Regions from separate parts of the Mesorhizobium sp. M0047 genome, predicted to be linked through region 3. Evidence: riboswitches for the same ligand, from Rfam matches in the RefSeq annotation. Region 3 holds a riboswitch; each other region holds the start of a gene.

Region 1 (5,226 bases), on a different contig from region 3:
GGCTTATCGCGGCAAACTGGTCCGATCCGCTCCTGTTTGATTTCCTTCGCCTTTTACTCCACTTTTCTCTCCTGACATGGTTGGCGCCAAAACCCTGCTAGCATTGTCCGGAATCACCCATCATCGCCCTCAGAGTGACGCCTGCATGAAGGAAAAGATCTCGCTCCCCATGGCCCGGCGCATCGCGCTTGCAGCCCAAGGTTTTCTCGATCCCCGCCCAACAGCTACGCCCGACCGCCGCCATTTTGCCCGCGTGCTGGCTCGAACCGGTCTGCTGCAGATCGATTCCGTCAGCGCGGTGGTGCGCGCTCATTATATGCCGCTCTATTCGCGCCTTGGCCCTTACCCTCTCGCCTTGCTCGACAATGCGGCCATGACGCGCAAGCGCACGGTCTTCGAATATTGGGCGCATGAGGCCTCTTTCCTGCCGGTCGAGACATACCCGCTGATGCGCTGGCGCATGCAACGGGCCGAGCGCGGCGACGAAATGTATCTGGGCCTCGCCAAATGGGGCCGCGAGCACGCCGCCTATGTCGAAGAGATCTACCGCCAGGTCGTCGAGCGCGGCCCGACCGCCGCCTCCGCGCTCGAGGGCCAGAAGGGCTCGGGCGGCTGGTGGGGCTGGAGCCATGCCAAGCATGCCTTCGAGTGGCTGTTCTGGGCCGGACGCATCACTACGGCGCACCGTCGCGGTTTCGAACGCTTCTATGACCTGCCCGAACGCGTGCTGCCGCAGGCGATCCTCGATCTGCCGGTTCCCGCCGCCGAGGACGCGCACCGCGAATTGCTGCGCATTTCGGCCCGCGCCCACGGCATCGCGACATCAGGCGATTTGCGCGACTATTTCCGCCTCTCGCCGGCCGACATGAAAGGCCGGCTGGAGGAATTGGTTGAAACAGGCGAATTGCTGCCGGTGCGCGTCGAAGGCTGGGACAAGCCGGCTTATCTTCACAAGGACGCCCGTCTGCCGCGCAAGATCGAGGCACGCGCCCTGCTGGCGCCGTTCGATCCGGTCGTCTTCGAACGCTCGCGCACGGAGCGGCTGTTCGATTTCCACTACCGCATCGAAATCTACACGCCGGCCGACAAGCGGCAATACGGCTATTATGTCCTGCCGTTCCTGCTCGGCGACAGGATTGTCGCGCGCGTCGACCTCAAGGCCGACCGGCCGGCCGGTGCCCTGCGCGTCCATGCGGCCTATGCGGAGTCCAGTGCGCCGCCTGAAACCGCTGCTCAGCTCTTCGAGGAATTGAAGCAGATGCAGGGCTGGCTTGGCCTTGAGCGCATGGAAGTGACGCCCGCCGGAGATTTGGGGCCGGCGCTGGCCGAAATCGCCGTGTCGTAAGCCGCGTTGACACCGCCGCCTGCAAAAGCCTAAATCCGGTACAGACGGTCTCTTCTCTTCAACGAGAGGAGCTAAGAGGGAATGCGGTGCGGGACGAAATCCCAAATCCGCGGCTGTCCCCGCAACTGTAAGCGAAGAGCCAAGGCCGAAAGCCACTGGGGTGATCCCGGGAAGGCGGCTACCCAAGGCAATGACCCGCGAGCCAGGAGACCTGCCGTCTGCGACTACAGAATCCGATCGTCCGGCGGGTTTCCGGGCAAGGAGCACGATCTTTGGACCACGACAGCAGTTTTTCGGCTGGCACAGCGGATGTTTCGTCCGGCCATGATGATGCCTTGGCTGGCGTCACCGTGATCGTCTGCGCCTCCTGCCGCGATGAAACCGGCTCCGACGCCCATCCCCGCGCCGGCGAACTGCTGGCGGACGACACGCGACGCGCCGCGTCGGGCGACAACATTCGCATCAGCAGCGTCGAATGTCTCGGCAATTGCAAGCGGCGGCTCAGCGCCGCCATCCTGCGCAACGGCTGCTGGAGCTATGTCTTCGGCGACCTGACACCAACCAGCGGCGCCGATCTGGTCACTGGAGCCAAACTCTTCGCCACTTCGACGGACGGCCTGATCCCATGGCGCGGCCGCCCCGATAGCCTGAAGCGCGGCCTTGTTGCCCGCATCCCTCCCCTCGACCTGTTGAAGGACCTGAAATGACCGCTTCCGTCTCCCGCGTCCCCTGCACCGTCGTCACCGGCTTTCTCGGCGCCGGTAAGACGACGCTGGTCCGCCATCTCCTGGAAAACGCCGGCGGCAAGCGTATTGCCATCATCGTCAACGAGTTCGGCGACATCGGCATCGACGGCGAGATCCTGAAGGGCTGCGGCATCGACACCTGCCCGGAGGAAAACATCGTCGAACTGGCCAATGGCTGCATCTGCTGCACCGTCGCCGACGATTTCGTGCCGGCGCTCGACCAGATCCTCGCGCTGACGCCGAAGGTCGATCACATCCTGATCGAGACCTCCGGCCTCGCTTTACCCAAGCCGCTGGTCCAGGCTTTCCAGTGGCCGAGCGTGAAAAGCCGCGTCACCGTTGATGGCGTCATCGCCGTGGTCGACGGGCCGGCATTGGCCGAGGGACGCGTCGCCAACGACATGGACGCCTTGCAGGCGCAGCGCGCTCAGGATGAGACGCTCGACCACGACGATCCGGTCGAGGAGGTGTTCGAGGACCAGATCGCCTGTGCCGACCTGATCATCCTGTCCAAAAGCGACCTGATGGACGCCGCCGGCACCGCCCGCGCCAATGCCATCATTGGCGAACACTCCGCCCGCGCGGTGAAGATCGTGCCGACGTCGCATGGCAAGGTGGATCCCTCCGTGCTGCTCGGCCTCGGTCTCGCCGTCGAGGACGATATCGAAAACCGCAAGTCTCATCACGACGGCGCGTTCGACCACGAGCATGACGACTTCGATACATTCATCGTCGATATTGCCTCGATAGCCAATCCGGACGAACTGGCGAAACGAGTCACCACCGCCGCCGAAGAAGAGAACGTGCTGCGCGTGAAGGGCTTCGTCGAGGTCGGCGGCAAGCCGATGCGGCTTTTGCTGCAGGCCGTCGGGCCGCGCGTCAACCACTACTACGACCGCGCCTGGACGGCGCAGGACGACCGCCGCTCGCGCCTCGTCGTCATCGGCCTCAAGGGGCTGAACCGCCCGGCTATCGAGCGTATACTCGCCGGCTGATTTCGGACATAGGTTGCGATGCACATCCTAACCACGACATCCGCCTCGCTCGACGACCTCGCCGAGCCGGTCGATCTGCGGCAGACGCCGGCGGATATCGTGGCCCTGTCCTTCACCGACAGCGACCTCGCCGGACTGGCGGCAGCGTGGAAGGCCGACGCCGACCGCCTGCCCTCGATGCGGCTGGCGGCACTGCGCGACTTGCGCCATCCCATGTCCGTCGACCTCTGGGTCGACAGCGTCGCCCGTCACGCCAAAATCATCCTCGTCCGCATCCTCGGCGGCTACGACTGGTGGCGCTACGGCTGCGACCAGCTTGCCTCGACGGCGCGGGCGCGCGGTATAAAACTGGCGCTGCTTCCTGGCGAATGCCGCGACGAGGACCTAAGGCTGATCGAAGCCTCGACGCTGCCGCGCGAAGAACTCGACGGCTTGCTCGACTATTTCCGCGAGGGCGGCCCGGCGAATATGAGCGCGCTGGTGCGGAAGCTGGCAAGGTTAGCGGGACAGAATGAGCCTGTCGTCGAGCCGGTCGCGGTCCCGAAGGCTGGGTTTTACGAGCCCGCATGCGGAGTTGTGGAGAAGCCGGACGCATCGAGTGTTGGCGTTCCGTCACACCCCCCTCTGTCCTGCCGGACATCTCCCCCGCAAGGGGGGAGATCGGCTGTCACCAAAGCCGGCTCCTCATCTGCCCCGTCAGATAGGAATCTATCTCGGATATCCGCGATTGGCGAAATCCCTGATGACGGCGCAATCTCCCCCCTTGCGGGGGAGATGTCCGGCAGGACAGAGGGGGGTGTGACGGAACTCGACGTTGACAACGTCAACGCCCCAGTCGTGCCCATCCTGTTCTACCGCTCGATGCTGCTGGCCGCCGATGTCGCGCCCATCGACGCGCTGTTTGAGGCGCTGCGGCAGCGCGGCATCAACCCCGTCCCCATCTTCGTCTCCAGCCTCAAGGACCCAGCATCCCTGGCGTTCGTGGAAACGTCACTGGCCTTCCTGAAACCCGCCGCCATCATCACCGCGACCGCTTTCGCTTCCGGCGCCGAGCCCGGCGTCGAAACTCTGTTCGACCGCGCCGGCGTGCCCGTCTTCCAGGTCATCGTCGCCACCACTCGCCGCGACATCTGGCAGAACAACCAGCGTGGGCTCGCCCCCGCCGACCTTGCCATGCATGTCGTGCTGCCCGAGCTCGACGGCCGCATCCTGGCCGGCGCCATTTCCTTCAAGGGCGAGAACGAGACCGATCCCGCGCTTGGCCACCGCGCCTTCGCCAACCGACCTGAAGCGGATCGTGTGGCGCAGGTAGCTGATCGCGTTGCGGCCTTCATCCGCCTGCAGCAGACGCCACGCGCCGAGCGCAAGCTCGCCATCCTGATCCCGGACTATCCGAGCGCCCCCGGCCGCACCGGCTACGCCGTCGGCCTCGACGTGCCGTCCAGCGTGTTGGCGATGCTGCACGACCTGAGGGAACAGGGCTATGGTGTTGAGGGGATTCCGGAAACGCCGCGTGCGTTGCTAGGGCTTCTTGAAGGTAGCAAAGATGGGCTGGGGCTGGAGGATTATCTGGACTTCTCCAAGAGCCTGCCGGCTGCGGCTGTCGCTGCCATGGAGGCGGCTTGGGGGAAGGCAGAAGGCGAGACAGGTTGGTGTGAGGCACCCCCCTCTGTCCTGCCGGACATCTCCCCCGCAAGGGGGGAGATTGAGCTGTCATCTGCGCTTCCGCCAATCTCAAACGTTGCAGGAAAGGTGCAGGCGACGGCACTGCCAATCTCCCCCCTTGCGGGGGAGATGTCCGGCAGGACAGAGGGGGGTGCTCAGGCGCCTACCTTCGCCAAATTTCCCTTCCGTGCCGCCACTTTCGGCAACATCACCGTAGCCCTCGCCCCAGACCGCGGCCGCTCGGCCGACCGCCGCGCCGACTACCACGACCCGACGCTACCGCCGCGCCATGCGCTGATCGCTTTCGGCTTGTGGCTGCGCAAATCGCTCGGCGTTCATGCGCTGGTCCATGTCGGCGCGCATGGCACGCTGGAATGGCTGCCGGGCAAGACGGTTGCCCTGTCGGAAAACTGCTTTCCCGAGATCGTCACCGGTCCCTTGCCCGTCATCTATCCGTTCATCGTCTCCAACCCCG
Region 2 (5,226 bases), on a different contig from region 3:
TTGTGGCGTGACCCATTTCACCCTCCCCCTTGTGAGGAGGGTAAGAAACGTTCAAAACTCGATGCCCTGCTGCGCCTTAACGCCCGCGGAAAAATGGTGCTTGGTCACGCCCATCTCGGTGACGAGATCGGCCGCCTCGACCAGCGCCGGCTTGGCGTTGCGGCCGGTGACGACGACGTGCAGGCCTTCGCGGCGGGCTTTCAGCGCCGCAACCACCTTGTCGAGATCGAGATAGTCGTAGCGCAGCGCGATGTTCAACTCGTCGAGCACCAGCAGGCTGATTGACGGATCGGCCATCAGCTCGAGCACCTTGGCCCACGCCGCTTCGGCCGCGGCGATGTCGCGCTTCAGATCCTGCGTTTCCCAGGTGAAGCCCTCGCCCATCGCGTGCCAGACGATGCGGTCGCCGAAGGCGGCGAAGGCGTCTTTCTCGCCGGTATGCCATTTGCCCTTGATGAACTGGACGACGCCGACGCGCTTGCCGTAGCCGAGCATCCGCAACGCGAGACCGAAGGCGGCCGTCGTCTTACCCTTGCCCGGCCCGGTGTTGACGATCAGCAGCCCCTTCTCGACCGTCTTGCTCGCCACCTCGGCATCCTGCACCGTCTTGCGCTTGGCCATCTTGGCGCGGTGGCGTTCTTCGTCCTTATTGTCGACGTCGGTCATGTCATTTCACCTTCAGCGGAAGTCCCGCCACCATCAGCAGCACTGTGTCGGCGACGGCAGCGATCTGCTGGTTAAGCCGGCCGGCGGCATCGCGAAACCGGCGCGCCAGTGCGTTGTCAGGCACGATACCTTGCCCGACTTCATTGGACACCACGAACCAGGGCCCGCGCGGCCGCGACAGCACCTCCGCCAGTCGCCGGCATTCCAGCTCGAGATCATGTTCGGCCAGCATATGATTGGTCAGCCACAATGTCAGGCAGTCGACAAGCACCGGCTGGTTGTCGGGCAACGCCGCGAGCGCGCCGGCAAGATCGAGCGGTGCGTCGATGGTCGTCCAGCCTTCGCCGCGGCGTGAGCGGTGCAGCGCGATGCGCTCGCGCATCTCATCGTCATAGGCTTGCGCCGTCGCGATATAGGTCCATGGCGAGGGCAAGGCCGTCGCCAGGGTTTCGGCGTGGGGGGGGGGGGGGGGGGGGGGGGCCCGCCGGCGCGGCGGGGGGGGGGGGGGGGGGCGGGCGGGAGAGGGGAGACGGCGGGGGGGGGCGGGGGGGGGGGGGGGGGGGGCCGCCCCCGCCCCCCCCCCCCCACCGCCGATGAGGAAGGTCAGTGCCTTGCTGTCAGGCAAAGCTGTCGCGCAGGCTGGTCGCGGTGCCGGTGAAGCGGCCGCGCACCACGCCGACGACCGCGCCGAGCACCAGCCAGAACACCAGATTGGTCACTGTCACCGCCACCACGAACTGGTGGTGCAGGCCTTCGGGGATCGCCGTCTCGTAACTGCCGGGCTGCGGCGCGCCGACGATGTGCGGAGCGACGATCAAGGCCACAGCCAGGATCGCCAGCGGCAGCGACTTGCGGAAGGCGATCACGCCGAGCCCGGCCGCGGTCATCGCTACGGTCGCCCACCACCAGATCTGGCGCTCGGTCAGATCGGCCGCTGGCATGGCCGGCAGTTCCGGCGGCAGGCCTAGGCCCGGCGCCAGCGTGAACACGGCAAAGCCGGCCAGCCCCCAGAAGACGCCCTGGCGCCAGCCACCGATGCCGCCGGCGAATTCGGAAACCGCGACCAGGATCAAGGCGAAGCCGATGCCGGTGACGATGTTGGCAAGCACGCTGAAGGCGAAACGTTCGAAACCGTCTGCCGGCGCCCAACCCTCGTCTTCGGCGGCCGGGGCGGCTTCCGCTGCCGGAGCGGCAGAGCTCATGGCATTGCTATCCGTTGCGGCCGGAGCGGCATGGTCATGGTGATGCCCGCCGCCAGCCTGTTCGTAGACTTCCGCCTTCAGAATCAGCGGCACGGTAGCGTAGGCCTGCATGCCGGCGAGAACGACACCGGCCACGAGCCCTGCGATCGCCGCGATGAACACGACGTTGCGAAACAGGTTCATGATGTCAGATCCTCGTCAGTGGCAGGGAAACGCCATCGAATGGCGATAGTCGTGAGCCGCATTGTGGACCGCATCGATATGCGAGAAGCCGACAAAGCCCATCACGAAAACGCCGAGCAGCGCTGCAAGCGCGAGCTGCATGAAGCGCGACTGCGAGGAGACGGAGGCGCCGAGGGAGACGGAAGCAGTAGTCATGTCTTGTCCTTTCGCCCTCCACCCGAGGGCATCGAAGTCAGTTTCCTGTCGCCGGCAGGTCTCCTGGCTCGCGGATCAGCGCCCTTCCCCACCTTCCCGAAGAAGAAATCTTCAGTGGCATATGGAGAGGACTACCGCACACAGTTGCGGGGGCAGCCACGGCATTGGGCGAAACTCGCCCTCACCGCATTCCCTCTTGGCTCCAAAATGGAACCGACGACATTGCCGACTATAGGCAGAATCCTCGCCTCCAGCAAACCAAATTCCGGCGGCAACCATCGCGAATGCGTCGTGCCAGTGAGGGCCTCCGCTGCCGCAGGCACCTTGGCATGCGGCACTTCCACCAAAGCCCTGAAGATCAAAGCGATTTCGGCAGATAGCGCCACGTCACGAAGCCGCAGACCGCAGCCAGCAGGCCCAGCGTGACGAACACCGAGCCTAGGCCGAAAAACGCCAGCACCACCGAATAGACCAGCGGCGGCGTCAGTTCGGAAAAGTCGAGATAGGTCCGGTAGACCGCCGCCATCTGCGATCTTTCATAGGAGCGCACCGAGCGCATGAAGGCGGTCGAGCCGAGTGCGTCGAGCGCGATGGTGAAGAAGGCGCCGCCAAGCAGGAAGGCGCCGGTGAGCAGCGGCACGGTCTCGCCGACGAAGCCTGCCGCCAGCAGCATGGCCGACATGGCGAAATAGGCAAATGTCATCGTCCTGCGGCCGCCAAAGCGCTTTCCCGCCTTGCCCCAGAAGATGGCCATGAACAGCAGCGCGTTGCCGGCCGAAACCAGCACGCCGCCGGCCAGCTTGCCTTCGCCGGTGATGACCATGAACAGTGGCCCATAGACAAAGAAAGTCGTCCAGAAACAGGAGCGGCCGAAAGCGATCAGCCAGGCCAGTCTGAGCCTGGGCTGCGCGACGAAGCGGCCGATATTGGCGAGCGGGTTGACCGGGCGCGTCTTGCCCGGGCGGATCGACGGGTTGTCGCCGAGCCGGTAGGTCCAGAACAGCGCCAGCAAGGCCAGGGCGAAGATCGCCACGGCGCCATGCGCGGCATAGATGCCGAAGTGCGTGTAGAGGAAGATGCCGAGCGTCGGCCCGCCGGTCCACGCCAACATCGACCACGCCATGCGCAGCGATTCGGCCTGCATGAAATCGGTCTTGCGGATATGGTCCATGATATAGAGGTTGAGCGTGATCGACAGCGCGCTGGCGCCCATCACGCGGCACAGCATGCCGGCCAGTTGCCCGGCAAGCGTATGGGTGACGAAGAACAGCGAGCCGATGGCAAGCAGGCAGGCGCCAGCGGTGTAGACCCAGCGCCGCGCAAAGCGGCGGATCAGCATTGGCATGAAGAGCGTCACCGACAGGCCGAGCATCGCCACGACGGTGTAGAGGATCGAGACGATCTGCTCGTTGTGCAGGATCTCATAGGCCTGGATCGGGATGACGCTCGACACCGTGGCGCGGGCGAAGGATTCGACTGCATAGAGCGAGGCGAAGGTGCGCGCGTCCGCGGCCTTTAGGGCCGGAAGCCAGATCGGATGGCGCACATGGGTGGACATTGCTTCCCCAAAGCAGAATCTATCGGACCAAATCTGCCGTGGCGATCCCTGCGCCAATAAGAGGAAACCGACGCGTACCCGGCAAAAAACGAAGTCGGCCAAAGGCTTTCCGCCACTGGCCTAAAGCGGCGCCTGATCCTGTCCGCGTTGTCAGACGCCCGGCCTTCTTTTGCCCGGTGCAACCGTGATAGTCGTTTTGCGGGGCCGAAACAGAATGCGAGACCATGACCATCCAAACGCCGACCGCACCCGTCCAGGATCGACCAAGGCGCATCGTCGTCATCGACATCGTGCGCGGCATCGCGCTGATCGCCATGGCGAGCTACCATTTCACCTGGGATCTGGAATTCTTCGGCTACACTGATCCCGGCCTGACCGCCTTCGGCTGGTGGAAGATCTACGCGCGCTGCATCGCCTCGACCTTCCTGTTCCTGGTCGGCGTCAGCCTGTACCTCGCCCACGGCAAGAAAATCCGCTGGAACGGCTTCTGGAAGCGTTTCGCCATGGTCGCGGGAGCCGCGATCGCGATTTCGATCGTCACCCGCATCGCCACCCCGGACGGCTTCATCTTCTTCGGCATATTGCACGAGATTGCGCTGGCCAGCCTGCTCGGCCTGCTGTTTCTTCGCCTGCCGGCTTTGCTGACCATGGTGGTTGCCGCGCTGGTCATCGCGGCGCCGGTCTATTTGCGCTTCGAGGCCTTCGACCATCCATGGCTGTGGTGGGTCGGCCTGTCGGCGATCAATCCGCGTTCCAACGACTACGTTCCACTGTTCCCATGGTTCGGCGCTGTGCTTTTCGGCATAGGCTCCGCCAGGCTTGCCGCGGGCGCGGGTGTCTTGACGTGGCTGGCGAACCTCAAGACCGGGCGTTGGGCCAACCCGCTGGTCTTCATCGGCCGGCACAGCCTGGCCTTCTACCTGATCCACCAGCCATTGCTGATCGGCTGCGTTTGGCTGTTCTCGCAGATCATGCCGGCGCAGGTCGAAACCCCGCAGGTGAATTTCCTCAAAACCTGCCAGCTGTCCTGCGAGCAGTCGCGCGACACCGAGTTCTGTTCAAGCTACTGTGTCTGCATGCTCGATACGCTCGAGGGCGAGGCGACGCTTGATCGGCTCTACAACAACGACCAGACTGCGGAATGGAAAGCACACTTGTCCGACCTTGCCGGCATGTGTACCGCCAAAACCGACAGCAAGTTGATGGAGGAAGGGGTCAAATGACCGAGAAACAGCCGAAGCCGGGGCTCATCCCGTGGCCGCCGCTGATCTACATCGCCGCCATCGCCATCAGCATCGCGCTGGGCCTGCTCTATCCCCTGCCCTGGATCGGTGACCTCCTGGGCGATATTCTGTTCGCCGCCGGCTGGGTAGCACTGTTCGGCGTCGCGGCACTCTGGTTCACCGCCATCCGCACCATGAT
Region 3 (5,226 bases):
CCCGCTTGGTTACCAGAGCGTTAACGATTCATGATTCCGCCCTGCCGGCGCCGCGGCCGGCAATTGACAATCGCCGGGTTGGGTCCATCCTCTTTCACCACCTCTGAGGGGGAGATTCGGGGCATGTGGGATTTCGATATCGGCAGGTCGGTGTCCATCATGATGCGGACCTGGCCGTTCATTGTCTTTCGCATGATCGTCTATTTCGGCATCACACTGGCCTACATCATGGCGACCGGCACGGGCGCCTCCGTCGGCTATGGCGTCGGCCACATCTCCACCGATCCCGACGGGCCGATGTCCTTTGCCTTGTGGGGCGGGGTGGTCGGTTTCGGCATCGTCTCGATCGCCGTCTACTGGATCCGCGAATACATCCTCTATGTCGTCAAGGCCGGCCACATCGCCGTGATGGTCCATCTGATCGACGGCCGTGACATTCCCGGCGGCCAGGACCAGATCGCCTACGCCAAGGATATCGTCACCCAGCGTTTTGCCGAGGCCAACATCCTTTTCGTCGTCGATCAGCTGGTCAAGGGCGCCATCCGGGCCATCACCGGCCTGCTCGGCGGCATCGCCGCCTTCCTGCCGATCCCGGGTTTGAGCGGTCTGGTCTCCTTCATCAACACGGTGATCCGCCTGTCGCTGACCTATGTCGACGAGATCATCCTCGGCTACAACATTCGCATCAATTCGTCCTCGCCGTTCGAGACGGCGCGCCAAGGCGTCGTGCTCTATGCCCAGAACGGCAAGGTGATGGTCAAGAACGCCGTCTGGCTGGCGGTCATCATGTGGGGCGTATCCTTCGTTATCTTCCTGCTGATGCTGGCGCCGGCCGCCGCCATTCTTTTCCTGATGCCAGGGCAATTGGCGGGCTGGGCCTTCGTGCTAGCCATCGTCTTCGCCTGGGCCTTCAAGGCGGCGTTCATCGAGCCCTTCGCCATCGCTTGCCTGATGCAGGTCTATTTCAAGACCATCGCGGGCCAGGTGCCAGATCCGGCCTGGGACACCCGGCTGGCGGAGGCGTCGTCGAAGTTCAGGGAACTCAAGGACAAGGCGCTGGCCTCCTTTGGCGGCTCGCGCTGGGGACCGGCCGGCGCGACACCCTGATTAGCGAGGGCTCGACGGCGCGGCAGAAACGGTGTTGAGGCGCGCCACGGTCGATTTGAGCAGCACTTCACCTTGCCCGGAAAACGTCTCGCTCATGATCAGTTCCGGCAGCGGCAGCCGCCGTCCCCAGCCATGCGTTTCAAGGTCAGGTTTTGGCGCGAACTCCGAGACGCGGCCGACGCAGAGATAGGCGACCGGGGTCACATGCTCCGGAATAGAAAGCAGGCCTTTCAGCGCTTGCGCCTCGATGATGCTGACCCAGCCGACACCGACGCCTTCGGCGCGCGCCGCCAGCCAGAAATTCTGCACCGCGCAGACCGTGCTATAGAGGTCCATCTCCGGATTGTGCGAGCGTCCCAGTGGCGAACCCTTCGAACGCTCGCGATCGCAGGTGATGCAGATGTTGAGCGCGCTTTCGCAAATGCCTTCCAGCTTGAGTTTGCGGTAGAGCGCCTGCCGCTCTTCCGCAATGGCCGGCAGTTCCTGCTGGCGCGCCGCCAGGAACAGGTCGCGCACCTTTTCCCGTCGCTCGGCATCGCGAATGACGATGAAGTTCCAAGGCTGCATGAAGCCGACCGACGGCGCGTGATGGGCGGCAAGCAGCAGCCGCGCCAGCACCTCATCGTCGAGCCCGGTGGGCAGGAAATGGCTGCGGACGTCGCGCCGAGTGAACATGGCGCGATACACCGCATCGCGCGCATTCTCCTCAAATCCATCGCCAACAGCAGCGGTCATGTGTTCCGGCATCGCTTGTCCCCTTGCGATTGCAATCGATGCCAACCGCCTGACCATGCGGATGACGATGCCTGCCAGGCCGGTCTTCTGGCTCGGGATCAACCCGCGTCCGGTGCCTTCCCGTCATCGACAGTGGCATATACCGGCGCGGTCCCCCTTACAGCGTTGGGCACGCCACGGAATTCAACCGTGTTCCCGATTCTCCCGCTTGCGGCGGGCACCAGGCAGTGTCACGGACCTTACGCCGAAGCGCGGACGACGCCAATGCCTGCAGCGACGCGAATGGACGCAGGCGCGATTTTCCCCAGTCATCGGCCGCCCGTGCATGGCCTTTGCCGATCCGGGTCACTAGATTAGGACGATGGCTACCCGTCTCTATACCCATCCGATCTTCCTTGAGCACCTCACGCCGCCCGGCCATCCCGAGCGGCCGGACCGCTTGCGCGCCATCGAGCGCGTGCTGGACGACGAGGCTTTTGCCGCGCTCGATCGTATCCAGGCGCCGGAAGGCGACGAGGCCACCATCCTCTACGCGCATCCCGCCGATTTCGTCGCTCGCGTGCGCGCCGCCATTCCCGACGAGGGGATCGCCCGCATCGACGCCGATACCACCGCTAGTCCGAAGAGCTGGCAGGCGGCGATCACCGCAATCGGTGCGGCCAACGCCGCCGTCGACGACGTCTTTTCAGGCCGCGCCGACAATGTCTTCGTCGCTGCCCGGCCGCCCGGCCACCATGCCGAAAAGACCACAGCCATGGGCTTCTGCCTGTTCAACACGGCGGCGATCGCGGCACGTTATGCGCAGAAGAAACATGGCGTCGAGCGCGTTGCCGTCATCGACTGGGACGTACATCACGGCAACGGCACGCAGGATATTTTCTGGGACGATCCCTCGGTGCTCTATTGCTCGACGCATCAGATGCCGCTTTATCCCGGCACCGGGGCAAAAAACGAAACCGGCGCCGGCAACATCGTCAACGCGCCGTTGGCGCCGCAGACCGGCAGCGAGGTTTTTCGCGATGCCTTCCTGTCGCGCGTGCTGCCGGCGCTCGACAATTTCGCGCCCGACCTGATCGTCATTTCGGCCGGGTTCGACGCACATCACCGCGATCCGCTGGCCGAGATCAACCTGACCGAGGACGATTTCGACTGGGCGACCGGCCAGCTGATGCAGCGCGCCGCGCGTCATAGCGGCGACCGGCTCGTCAGCCTGCTCGAGGGTGGCTACGATCTGCAGGGATTGGCATTTTCGGTCGCCGCCCATGTCGGGCGACTGATGAAAGGATGAATGATGGCCGGTGAGACCAACGACGATGTGAAGGCGATGAGCTTCGAACAGGCACTCGACGCGCTGGAAAAGATCGTCGATGATCTTGAGCGTGGCGACGTGCCGCTCGATCAGTCGATCAAGATCTATGAGCGCGGCGAAGCGCTGAAGGCGCATTGCGACCGGCTGCTGAAGGCAGCCGAGGACAAGGTCGAGAAGATCAGGCTGTCGCGTGATGGCAAGCCGGTTGGAACGGAGCCGCTCGACGCGGACTGAGGCACGCAGCCGTCTCACCGACTTTTGGACACGATCATGATTGAGCATAAAGTTCATCTTGATTGAAACGGCTCAGGACAAGAGGAGATACGGAAACGATGTGCAGAAACATCAAGACCCTGTTCAATTTTGATCCGCCCGCGACCAATGACGAAGTCCGCGACGCGGCACTTCAGTTTGTCCGCAAGCTGAGCGGAACGACGCGGCCTTCGAAGCAGAACCAGCATGCCTTCGACCACGCGGTCGAAGCCATCGCAGCATCGGCGCGCGAACTGCTCGATTCACTCGAAACCCATCAGCATCCTCGCAATCGCGAGGAAGTGGCGGCCAAACTAAGGGCGAAATCGGCGATCCGGTTTGCCTGAAGCGTCCAGGCTGCCTCTGGCGCTGACAAGGAGAGTGCATGAGCTTCTTCCCGGGGAAAGACCCAGAGGCCGGCGACGCCTTCGCCAGCGACCAGATCGAACTGATGGTCATCCCCAACGCCAAGGATATTGGCGGTTTCCAGGTTCGCCGCGCCCTGCCGACCGCCAAGAGGCGGTTGGTCGGCCCGTTCATCTTCTTCGACCGCATGGGCCCGGCCATCCTGCGCGCCGGCCAGGCGCTCGACGTACGCCCGCATCCGCATATCGGTCTGTCGACGGTCACCTATCTGTTCGACGGCAATATAAGGCATCGCGATTCACTCGGCACCGAAATGGTCATCCAGCCCGGTGACGTAAACCTGATGACCGCCGGCCGCGGCATCGTCCATTCTGAGCGCACCCCTGAGGAAATGCGCGGCGCGCCGATGTCGATTTCCGGCTTGCAGACCTGGTTGGCGCTGCCGGACGGCAAGGAAGAAGTAGCCCCGGTTTTCGAGAACACCGCAGCACTCCGGTTGCCCGAGATCGACGCCGAGGGCGTTAGCGGCCGCATTGCCATTGGTGATTTCCAAGGGCTGCGATCCCCGGTCAGGGCCGACACAGAGACACTCTATGCCGATCTGCGCCTGGCGCCAGGCGCCAGCGTGAAGATCCCGGCCGATGCGGAAGAACGAGCCATCTACACACTCGAAGGCGAGGTCTCGATCTCGGGCGACGTTTTCCCGGCCGAACGGTTGCTGGTGTTTCGGCCCGGTGACGAGATCGTCGTATCGTCGCAGACCGGCGCGACGCATTTCATGCTGTTCGGCGGCGCTTCGCTCGGCTCGCAGCGCTACATCTGGTGGAATTTCGTCTCATCGTCGAAGGAACGCATCGAGCAGGCCAAGCAGGAATGGAAGACGGGACGCTTCGATATTGTTCCCGGAGACGAGCAAGAGTTCATTCCGCTGCCGGAAAGCTGATGCATGTTGCCCGAAAGTGGCCCGGTTCTGGGAGAACGGCATGCATCAAACCAAGAACCGCAGCCCGATCCGCGTCACTGACGTGCATTTACATTCTCCGGCCGGCGGCCTATTTCGCCAATGAACAGAAAGCCTGAGCACCCGTGAACGCAACGCCGCATACGCCGCTTCTCGACAAGGTCCGCATCCCAGCCGACCTGCGCACGCTTGCCGAAAGCGAGCTGCCGCAATTGGCAGCCGAGCTTCGCGCCGAGCTGATCGATGCCGTCTCCCACACCGGCGGCCATCTTGGCGCCGGCCTTGGCGTGGTCGAGTTGACGGTGGCGCTGCACTATGTCTTCAACACCCCCGATGACCGGCTTATCTGGGACGTCGGCCATCAGGCCTATCCGCACAAGATCCTGACCGGCCGCCGTGACCGCATCCGCACATTGCGCCAGGAAGGGGGCCTGTCGGGCTTCACCCGCCGCGCCGAGAGCGAGTACGATCCCTTCGGCGCCGCCCACTCCTCGAC
Region 4 (5,226 bases), on a different contig from region 3:
GGCCTTGACGTGCGAGCCGGGCGTCAGATGGTCAAACATCCATCGCGTGCCGGTGCTGCCGGCTTGCGCCTTCACCGTCACTGCGATCGAGAACGGCCGCGATGGCGAGGACGACAGCGTATAGGTGCGCATCAGCGGCCCGTCCGCAGTCGGCAGTTCCAACGTCACGAACTGGCCCGGCTTGTAGCGGAACCAGGTCTGGTTGTCGGAGCGGAAGGTGAAGGTCTTGACGTCAGGCGCTTCGTCGCTGACGCCGATCACCTCCAGCACCTGCAGCCTGTCGTTCCAGGGCGTCATCTGGTCGAGATGGCGATAGAGGCCAAGATCCGTCATCGCATTCATCCTCTCTTGTCCCTCATGTTTTGTGCATGTGATGCAACTAGGCGACGCTGCGCAGCGCCGGCCTTCCACCTTCGGCGAGGCGCGGGCCGATGAACGACGCGTACCATTCGACGAACTGGATCACGCCACCCTCATGCAGCTCCGAATAGGGGCCTGGTTCATAGGCGGGCGACAGGATGCCGAGGGCATTTTCCTCAACGATGCGGCGGTCTTGGTCGTTGGTTTCGGTCCACACATGGGTAAGGTCTTCGATGGTGTAGTCGACACCCTCGACCGCGTCCTTGTGCACCAGCCATTTCGTCGTCACTGCCGTTTCCGTGGCGCTGATCGGCACCACCCGGAACGTCACCGCGTGATCGATAAGGATGTGGTTCCATGTCGTCGGATAGTGATAGTGCATCAAGGTGCCGATGCGATCGGCGGAGACAGCGTCGGAGAGGTTCTTCTTCACCGCCAGCTTGCCGCTCATGGTGTAGCTGACGGCATCGCGCAGCAGCGGCGCGCGGGTGGCGCGATACTGCCCGGCCGGATCGATGCGGAATATGCTCGGCAGTCCGACGGCCTCGCATTTGGCCCAATGCGCGACCATTTCGGGGTCGCTGTCGGCGCCGTTGACGCCGGTCACGGTCGGAGCCTCGGGGAAGGTCTTGCACAACTCGGGATGATTGGCGACGCAGTGATAGCACTCGCGGTTGTTTTCCCAGACCAACTTCCAGTTGCCCTTCTCGATGATCGTGCTCTCGAAGGCGACCTTTGCTTCCCGCAACCGGTGCGGCAGCAGATAAGGTTCGATCATCGCCCGCATCGGCGCGAAATCCGCTGGCTCCTTGGCCAGGCAGATGAAGATATAGCCGCCGACGCTCTCGCAGGCGACCGGCTTCAGACTGAACTCACTCTTGTCGAAACCGTCGGCCATCTGACGGGCGAACAGCAAGCGGCCGTCGAGCTCATAGGTCCACTGGTGATAGGGACAGACAAGCTTTGCCGCAGTACCCTTGTCGGTGTTGCAGACGCGACTGCCGCGATGGCGGCAGGAATTGTGGAAGGCGTTGATCTTGCCTTGCTGGTCACGGACAAGAACAACCGGATAGTCGCCGATCTGCACGGTAATGTAGCTGCCCGGCTTCGGCAGCTCGCAATCATGGCCGATGAACAGCCAATCGCGATACCAGATCAGCTCCATGTCCAGCTTGAAGTAGTCTGGATCGGTGTAGAAGGGCTGCTCTAGCGAAAAGCCTTGCCGACGGCTGTTCAAGAGCCTCAGCATGTCGTTGCGAATATCCATGTCCTGTCCTCGTTATCTAAGGACTGAACTGGTGGTGACGGAGGAAGGATTGGACGCAGGCCGGCGAGGCGCCGTGCATGCACTATCCACCTCTTGATCGCCCACCGCGATCAGTCGAGTCTAGAAATCTCGGGCTGGTTTCCGGGCTTTGGAGTTGTCCTTGCGGACGATCGCGACACCTTCCCAGGCAGTTGCCCAGTGGTCTCCCGTTGCGACTTGAACTCCACCACCGTTGCGGGGGCAGCGCCGGATTTTGACCGGCTTCCCAATTCTCCGCCCCGTCGTCACGAAGCGGCACCTGAGATGGCATGATCTAACCACGATCGCTGGCGCGTCATCGGCATGAAAACGACATCGTATCCATGCGGCGCGACACGCGTGCGAAACGTTCGGGTTGGCGATTGCCGGGCTGAAATCCTATCTCTTCGGCAGCCATCGCCACTTGCAATCTCCTCGAAAGCCAACCCTTGCTGGCGGCCAAAAAAGGCTAACGGTTTCGAAAAGTGACTATTAGCTGATTCTAAAATCGAACCGAACGGTTCGTTTCTGTTGACGGTGCGTGCAGGACGTTGTGAACGCCGGGCCTTGGCAACAGTTAGTGATCCAGCGGACGGTTTTGCTTAAACCATTGAAAAATATAAATAATAAGTAGCGTGTGGAAGCCCTTGGCACAATTTCAAGTAGCGGAATCATGGTCCACACGAAACAACTTCGTGATTGGAAAAGGCGAGGATGCCCTCCCACATCGGGGCTGTCCGAACGACGCGATTTCATTTCCAAGACACGCCGCTAGACGGACGAAAAAGAAGATACTGGAGTACAAAAAATGAAAAAGATCATTCTCACTGCCGCCGCCGTTCTGGCCATTTCCGGCAGCGCCTTCGCTAATGGCAGCGACCACTACGGTTCGAACGCCCCGGCAGCCACTGCCGTCGACAGCTCGTACACCGCTTCGGTCAAGAAGTCGGAACCGGCTGCTCAGACGCCTGCCCAGGGCAGCGACCGTAACCTCTTCGGCCACTAACAACCAATTCCCAGTTGACAGCGGGTTCGCCCGCCGTCCTGGCGAAATCCAGAAAATTCAGGAGACTTGAAATGAAGAAGATCATTCTTGCTACCGCCGCTGTTCTGGCCATCTCGGGTAGCGCTTTCGCCGCTAGCGACAACTATGGTTCGAACGGCGCCAACCAGCCTGCCACCACCGCCGTCGACAGCTCGTACACGGCTTCCGTCAAGAAGTCGGAGCCGGCCACGCAGGCGCCTGTCAACCATGGCAGCGACCGCAACCTGTTCGGCAACAACTAACATCCGATCAAAACCAACATCCGACAGCGATGCTGCGGGTTAACCCGCAGCATCGAATTCGAGAATACGGAGTGTCAAAAATGAAAAAGATTGTTCTTACTGCCGCCGCTCTTCTGATTGCCGCCGGCAGCGCCTATGCCCGCAACGACAACGTTGGTGGCACCGATATCAACAAGCTGGCGACCTCCAACGTCGACACCACGCCGACGTCTTCGGTGCGCGACACCGGTTCGCCGGTCTACAAGCTGCTCAATTCGTCGGGCGACGTACCGAAGTCCGCCCCTCAGGGCAGCGACCGGAATCTCTTCGGCCGCTAACAGCCGAAGCTGATCTCCAAACAAGAGCGGCGGGCAGGCCCGCCGCTCTTGTTTTTGCAACGTGCAGTCTCATCATGGAACCTCAGGCCGCCTTAGCCTCTGCTTCGTGAAGCGCGAAGGACCGCCCATCCGTGTCGAAGATATGCAGGTCTTCGGCATTGGCGCTCAGCCGCAATGTCGAGCCGCGCTTGACCTCGACATTGCCGGGCAGCTTGGTCACCAGTGGCAGATCGGCGCGGCCGATGTCGACATAGACAAGCTGGACCTCGCCGAGCTGCTCGACATAGTCGACCGTCCCTTCGAACAGATAGTCCGCACCGCTGGCAATGATCAGGTCCTCCGGCCGCACGCCAAAGCTCACCGCGGCGCCCTTTGCCGAAGCAGGGGTCGTGATCGGCACGGTTGCCTTGCGCCCGCCGACATGGCTGACGACAGTCGGGTTTCCGGTCCTTTCGATGGTCGCCGGCAGGATGTTCATGGCCGGCGAGCCGATGAACTGGGCAACGAACAGATTGCCGGGCTTCTTGTAGAGATCCATAGGCGTGCCGACCTGCTCGATATGGCCTTCCTTGAGCACAACGATGCGGTCGGCCAGCGTCATCGCCTCGACCTGGTCATGGGTGACGTAGATCATGGTCGTGGCGGGCATCGATTCCTTGAGCTTGGCGATTTCGATGCGGGTGGCGACGCGAAGTGCGGCGTCAAGGTTCGACAGCGGCTCGTCAAACAGGAACACCTTCGGATTGCGCACGATGGCGCGGCCAATGGCGACGCGCTGGCGCTGTCCGCCCGACATCGCCTTGGGCAAGCGGTCGAGATATTTCGTCAACTGCAGGATTTCCGCCGCCTGGCGTACGCGCCGGTCGATCTCGGCCTTGTTCTCCTTCCCGATCTTCATCGAGAACGCCATGTTGTCGTAGACGGTCATGTGCGGGTACAGCGCGTAGGACTGGAACACCATGGCGATGCCCCGCTTCGACGGCGGCACGTCGTTCACGACCTCGCCGGCTATTCTGAGCTCGCCGGAGGTGATTTCCTCGAGCCCGGCGATCGACCTCAGCAATGTCGACTTGCCGCAGCCCGACGGACCGACAAAGACGATAAATTCGCCCGACTTGATATCGAGGTCGATGCCGTGGAGAATGTTCAGATTGCCGTAGGACTTCTTCACTTGCCTTAGCGTGACATCGGCCATTGGTTTCCTCCAGTGATTTGAAATTCAGTCGACGCGCCCGAACCAGGCGCCGTAGCCGCCAAGCTCGATGGAACCGCTGCTTGCCTGCCCCGAAAATCCATGCCCGGGCAAAGGTTGCGGCGATCGGCTGCCAAGGTCAACCTTGGTTGGCCCGGCTCCCAGATTGAAGGCGCAGACGACCTGCTCGTTGCCTGCGCGGCGGGTGAAGGCGACGGTGTCGCCATCGCTTTCGATGAAGGTGATGTCACCCTTGACAAGTGCCGTGTGGGCTCGCCGGAAGGTGAGAAAGCGACGATAGTGCTCAAGCAGCGAATTCTCGTCGCCCTGCTGGACATTGACAGCTTGCGACAGATGCTTGGTCGGCACCGGCAGCCAGGGCTTTGCCGGGGAGAATCCGCCATTCTTGGCGCTGCCGTCCCACACCATCGGCGTTCGGCAGCCATCGCGGCCTTTGAATTCCGGCCAGAAGCGGATGCCGTAGGGGTCCTGCAAGTCCTCGAAGCGCAGCTCCGCTTCGGCGAGCCCAAGCTCTTCGCCTTGATAGATGCAGACCGAACCACGCAACGACATCAACAACGCCGAGATGACCTTGAGGTAGGCGGTCGGATCGGATTCGCCGGCCGCCCAGCGCGAGGCCGGGCGCATCACGTCGTGGTTGGAGAAGGCCCAGCACGACCAGCCGTCGCTGGCGACCTTGCCGAAGGATTCCAGCACCGAGCGGACCTTGGCCGCACTGATCTTTTCCGGCGCCAGGAAGTCGAAGGAGTAGCACATGTGCACGC

Evidence for each region. Region 3 has a riboswitch for cobalamin ahead of bluB (5,6-dimethylbenzimidazole synthase). Riboswitches for the same ligand answer to the same signal wherever they lie in the genome.
Region 1: it holds a riboswitch for cobalamin, as region 3 does, so the genes downstream of both, NKJ89_RS13235 (DUF1636 family protein) here and bluB (5,6-dimethylbenzimidazole synthase) in region 3, are expected to answer to the same signal.
Region 2: it holds a riboswitch for cobalamin, as region 3 does, so the genes downstream of both, NKJ89_RS13035 (CbtB domain-containing protein) here and bluB (5,6-dimethylbenzimidazole synthase) in region 3, are expected to answer to the same signal.
Region 4: it holds a riboswitch for cobalamin, as region 3 does, so the genes downstream of both, NKJ89_RS14150 (aromatic ring-hydroxylating oxygenase subunit alpha) here and bluB (5,6-dimethylbenzimidazole synthase) in region 3, are expected to answer to the same signal.

Annotation. Positions count from the first base shown of each region.
Region 1 is NZ_JAMYUW010000011.1:110,758-115,983, forward strand. Features, by position in the region: gene NKJ89_RS13230 (winged helix-turn-helix domain-containing protein) at 146-1,345, shown strand; cobalamin riboswitch at 1,374-1,578, shown strand; gene NKJ89_RS13235 (DUF1636 family protein) at 1,618-2,052, shown strand; gene cobW (cobalamin biosynthesis protein CobW) at 2,049-3,086, shown strand; gene NKJ89_RS13245 (cobaltochelatase subunit CobN) at 3,105-5,226, shown strand, end outside.
Region 2 is NZ_JAMYUW010000011.1:68,696-73,921, forward strand. Features, by position in the region: gene cbiB (adenosylcobinamide-phosphate synthase CbiB) at 1-11, shown strand, start outside; gene cobO (cob(I)yrinic acid a,c-diamide adenosyltransferase) at 52-666, opposite strand; gene cobU (bifunctional adenosylcobinamide kinase/adenosylcobinamide-phosphate guanylyltransferase) at 668-1,111, opposite strand; gene NKJ89_RS13030 (CbtA family protein) at 1,284-2,051, opposite strand; gene NKJ89_RS13035 (CbtB domain-containing protein) at 2,067-2,246, opposite strand; cobalamin riboswitch at 2,283-2,479, opposite strand; gene NKJ89_RS13040 (MFS transporter) at 2,605-3,804, opposite strand; gene NKJ89_RS13045 (heparan-alpha-glucosaminide N-acetyltransferase) at 4,029-5,027, shown strand; gene NKJ89_RS13050 (methyltransferase family protein) at 5,024-5,226, shown strand, end outside.
Region 3 is NZ_JAMYUW010000082.1:4,543-9,768, reverse strand. Features, by position in the region: gene NKJ89_RS35070 (hypothetical protein) at 124-1,107, shown strand; gene bluB (5,6-dimethylbenzimidazole synthase) at 1,108-1,854, opposite strand; cobalamin riboswitch at 1,903-2,082, opposite strand; gene NKJ89_RS35060 (histone deacetylase family protein) at 2,204-3,130, shown strand; gene NKJ89_RS35055 (exodeoxyribonuclease VII small subunit) at 3,134-3,385, shown strand; gene NKJ89_RS35050 (DUF2277 domain-containing protein) at 3,484-3,750, shown strand; gene NKJ89_RS35045 (pirin family protein) at 3,789-4,712, shown strand; gene dxs (1-deoxy-D-xylulose-5-phosphate synthase) at 4,856-5,226, shown strand, end outside.
Region 4 is NZ_JAMYUW010000012.1:89,772-94,997, forward strand. Features, by position in the region: gene NKJ89_RS14145 (FAD-binding oxidoreductase) at 1-333, opposite strand, end outside; gene NKJ89_RS14150 (aromatic ring-hydroxylating oxygenase subunit alpha) at 380-1,627, opposite strand; cobalamin riboswitch at 1,743-1,944, opposite strand; gene NKJ89_RS14155 (DUF680 domain-containing protein) at 2,454-2,651, shown strand; gene NKJ89_RS14160 (DUF680 domain-containing protein) at 2,723-2,932, shown strand; gene NKJ89_RS14165 (DUF680 domain-containing protein) at 3,013-3,249, shown strand; gene NKJ89_RS14170 (ABC transporter ATP-binding protein) at 3,332-4,444, opposite strand; gene bglA (beta-galactosidase BglA) at 4,469-5,226, opposite strand, start outside.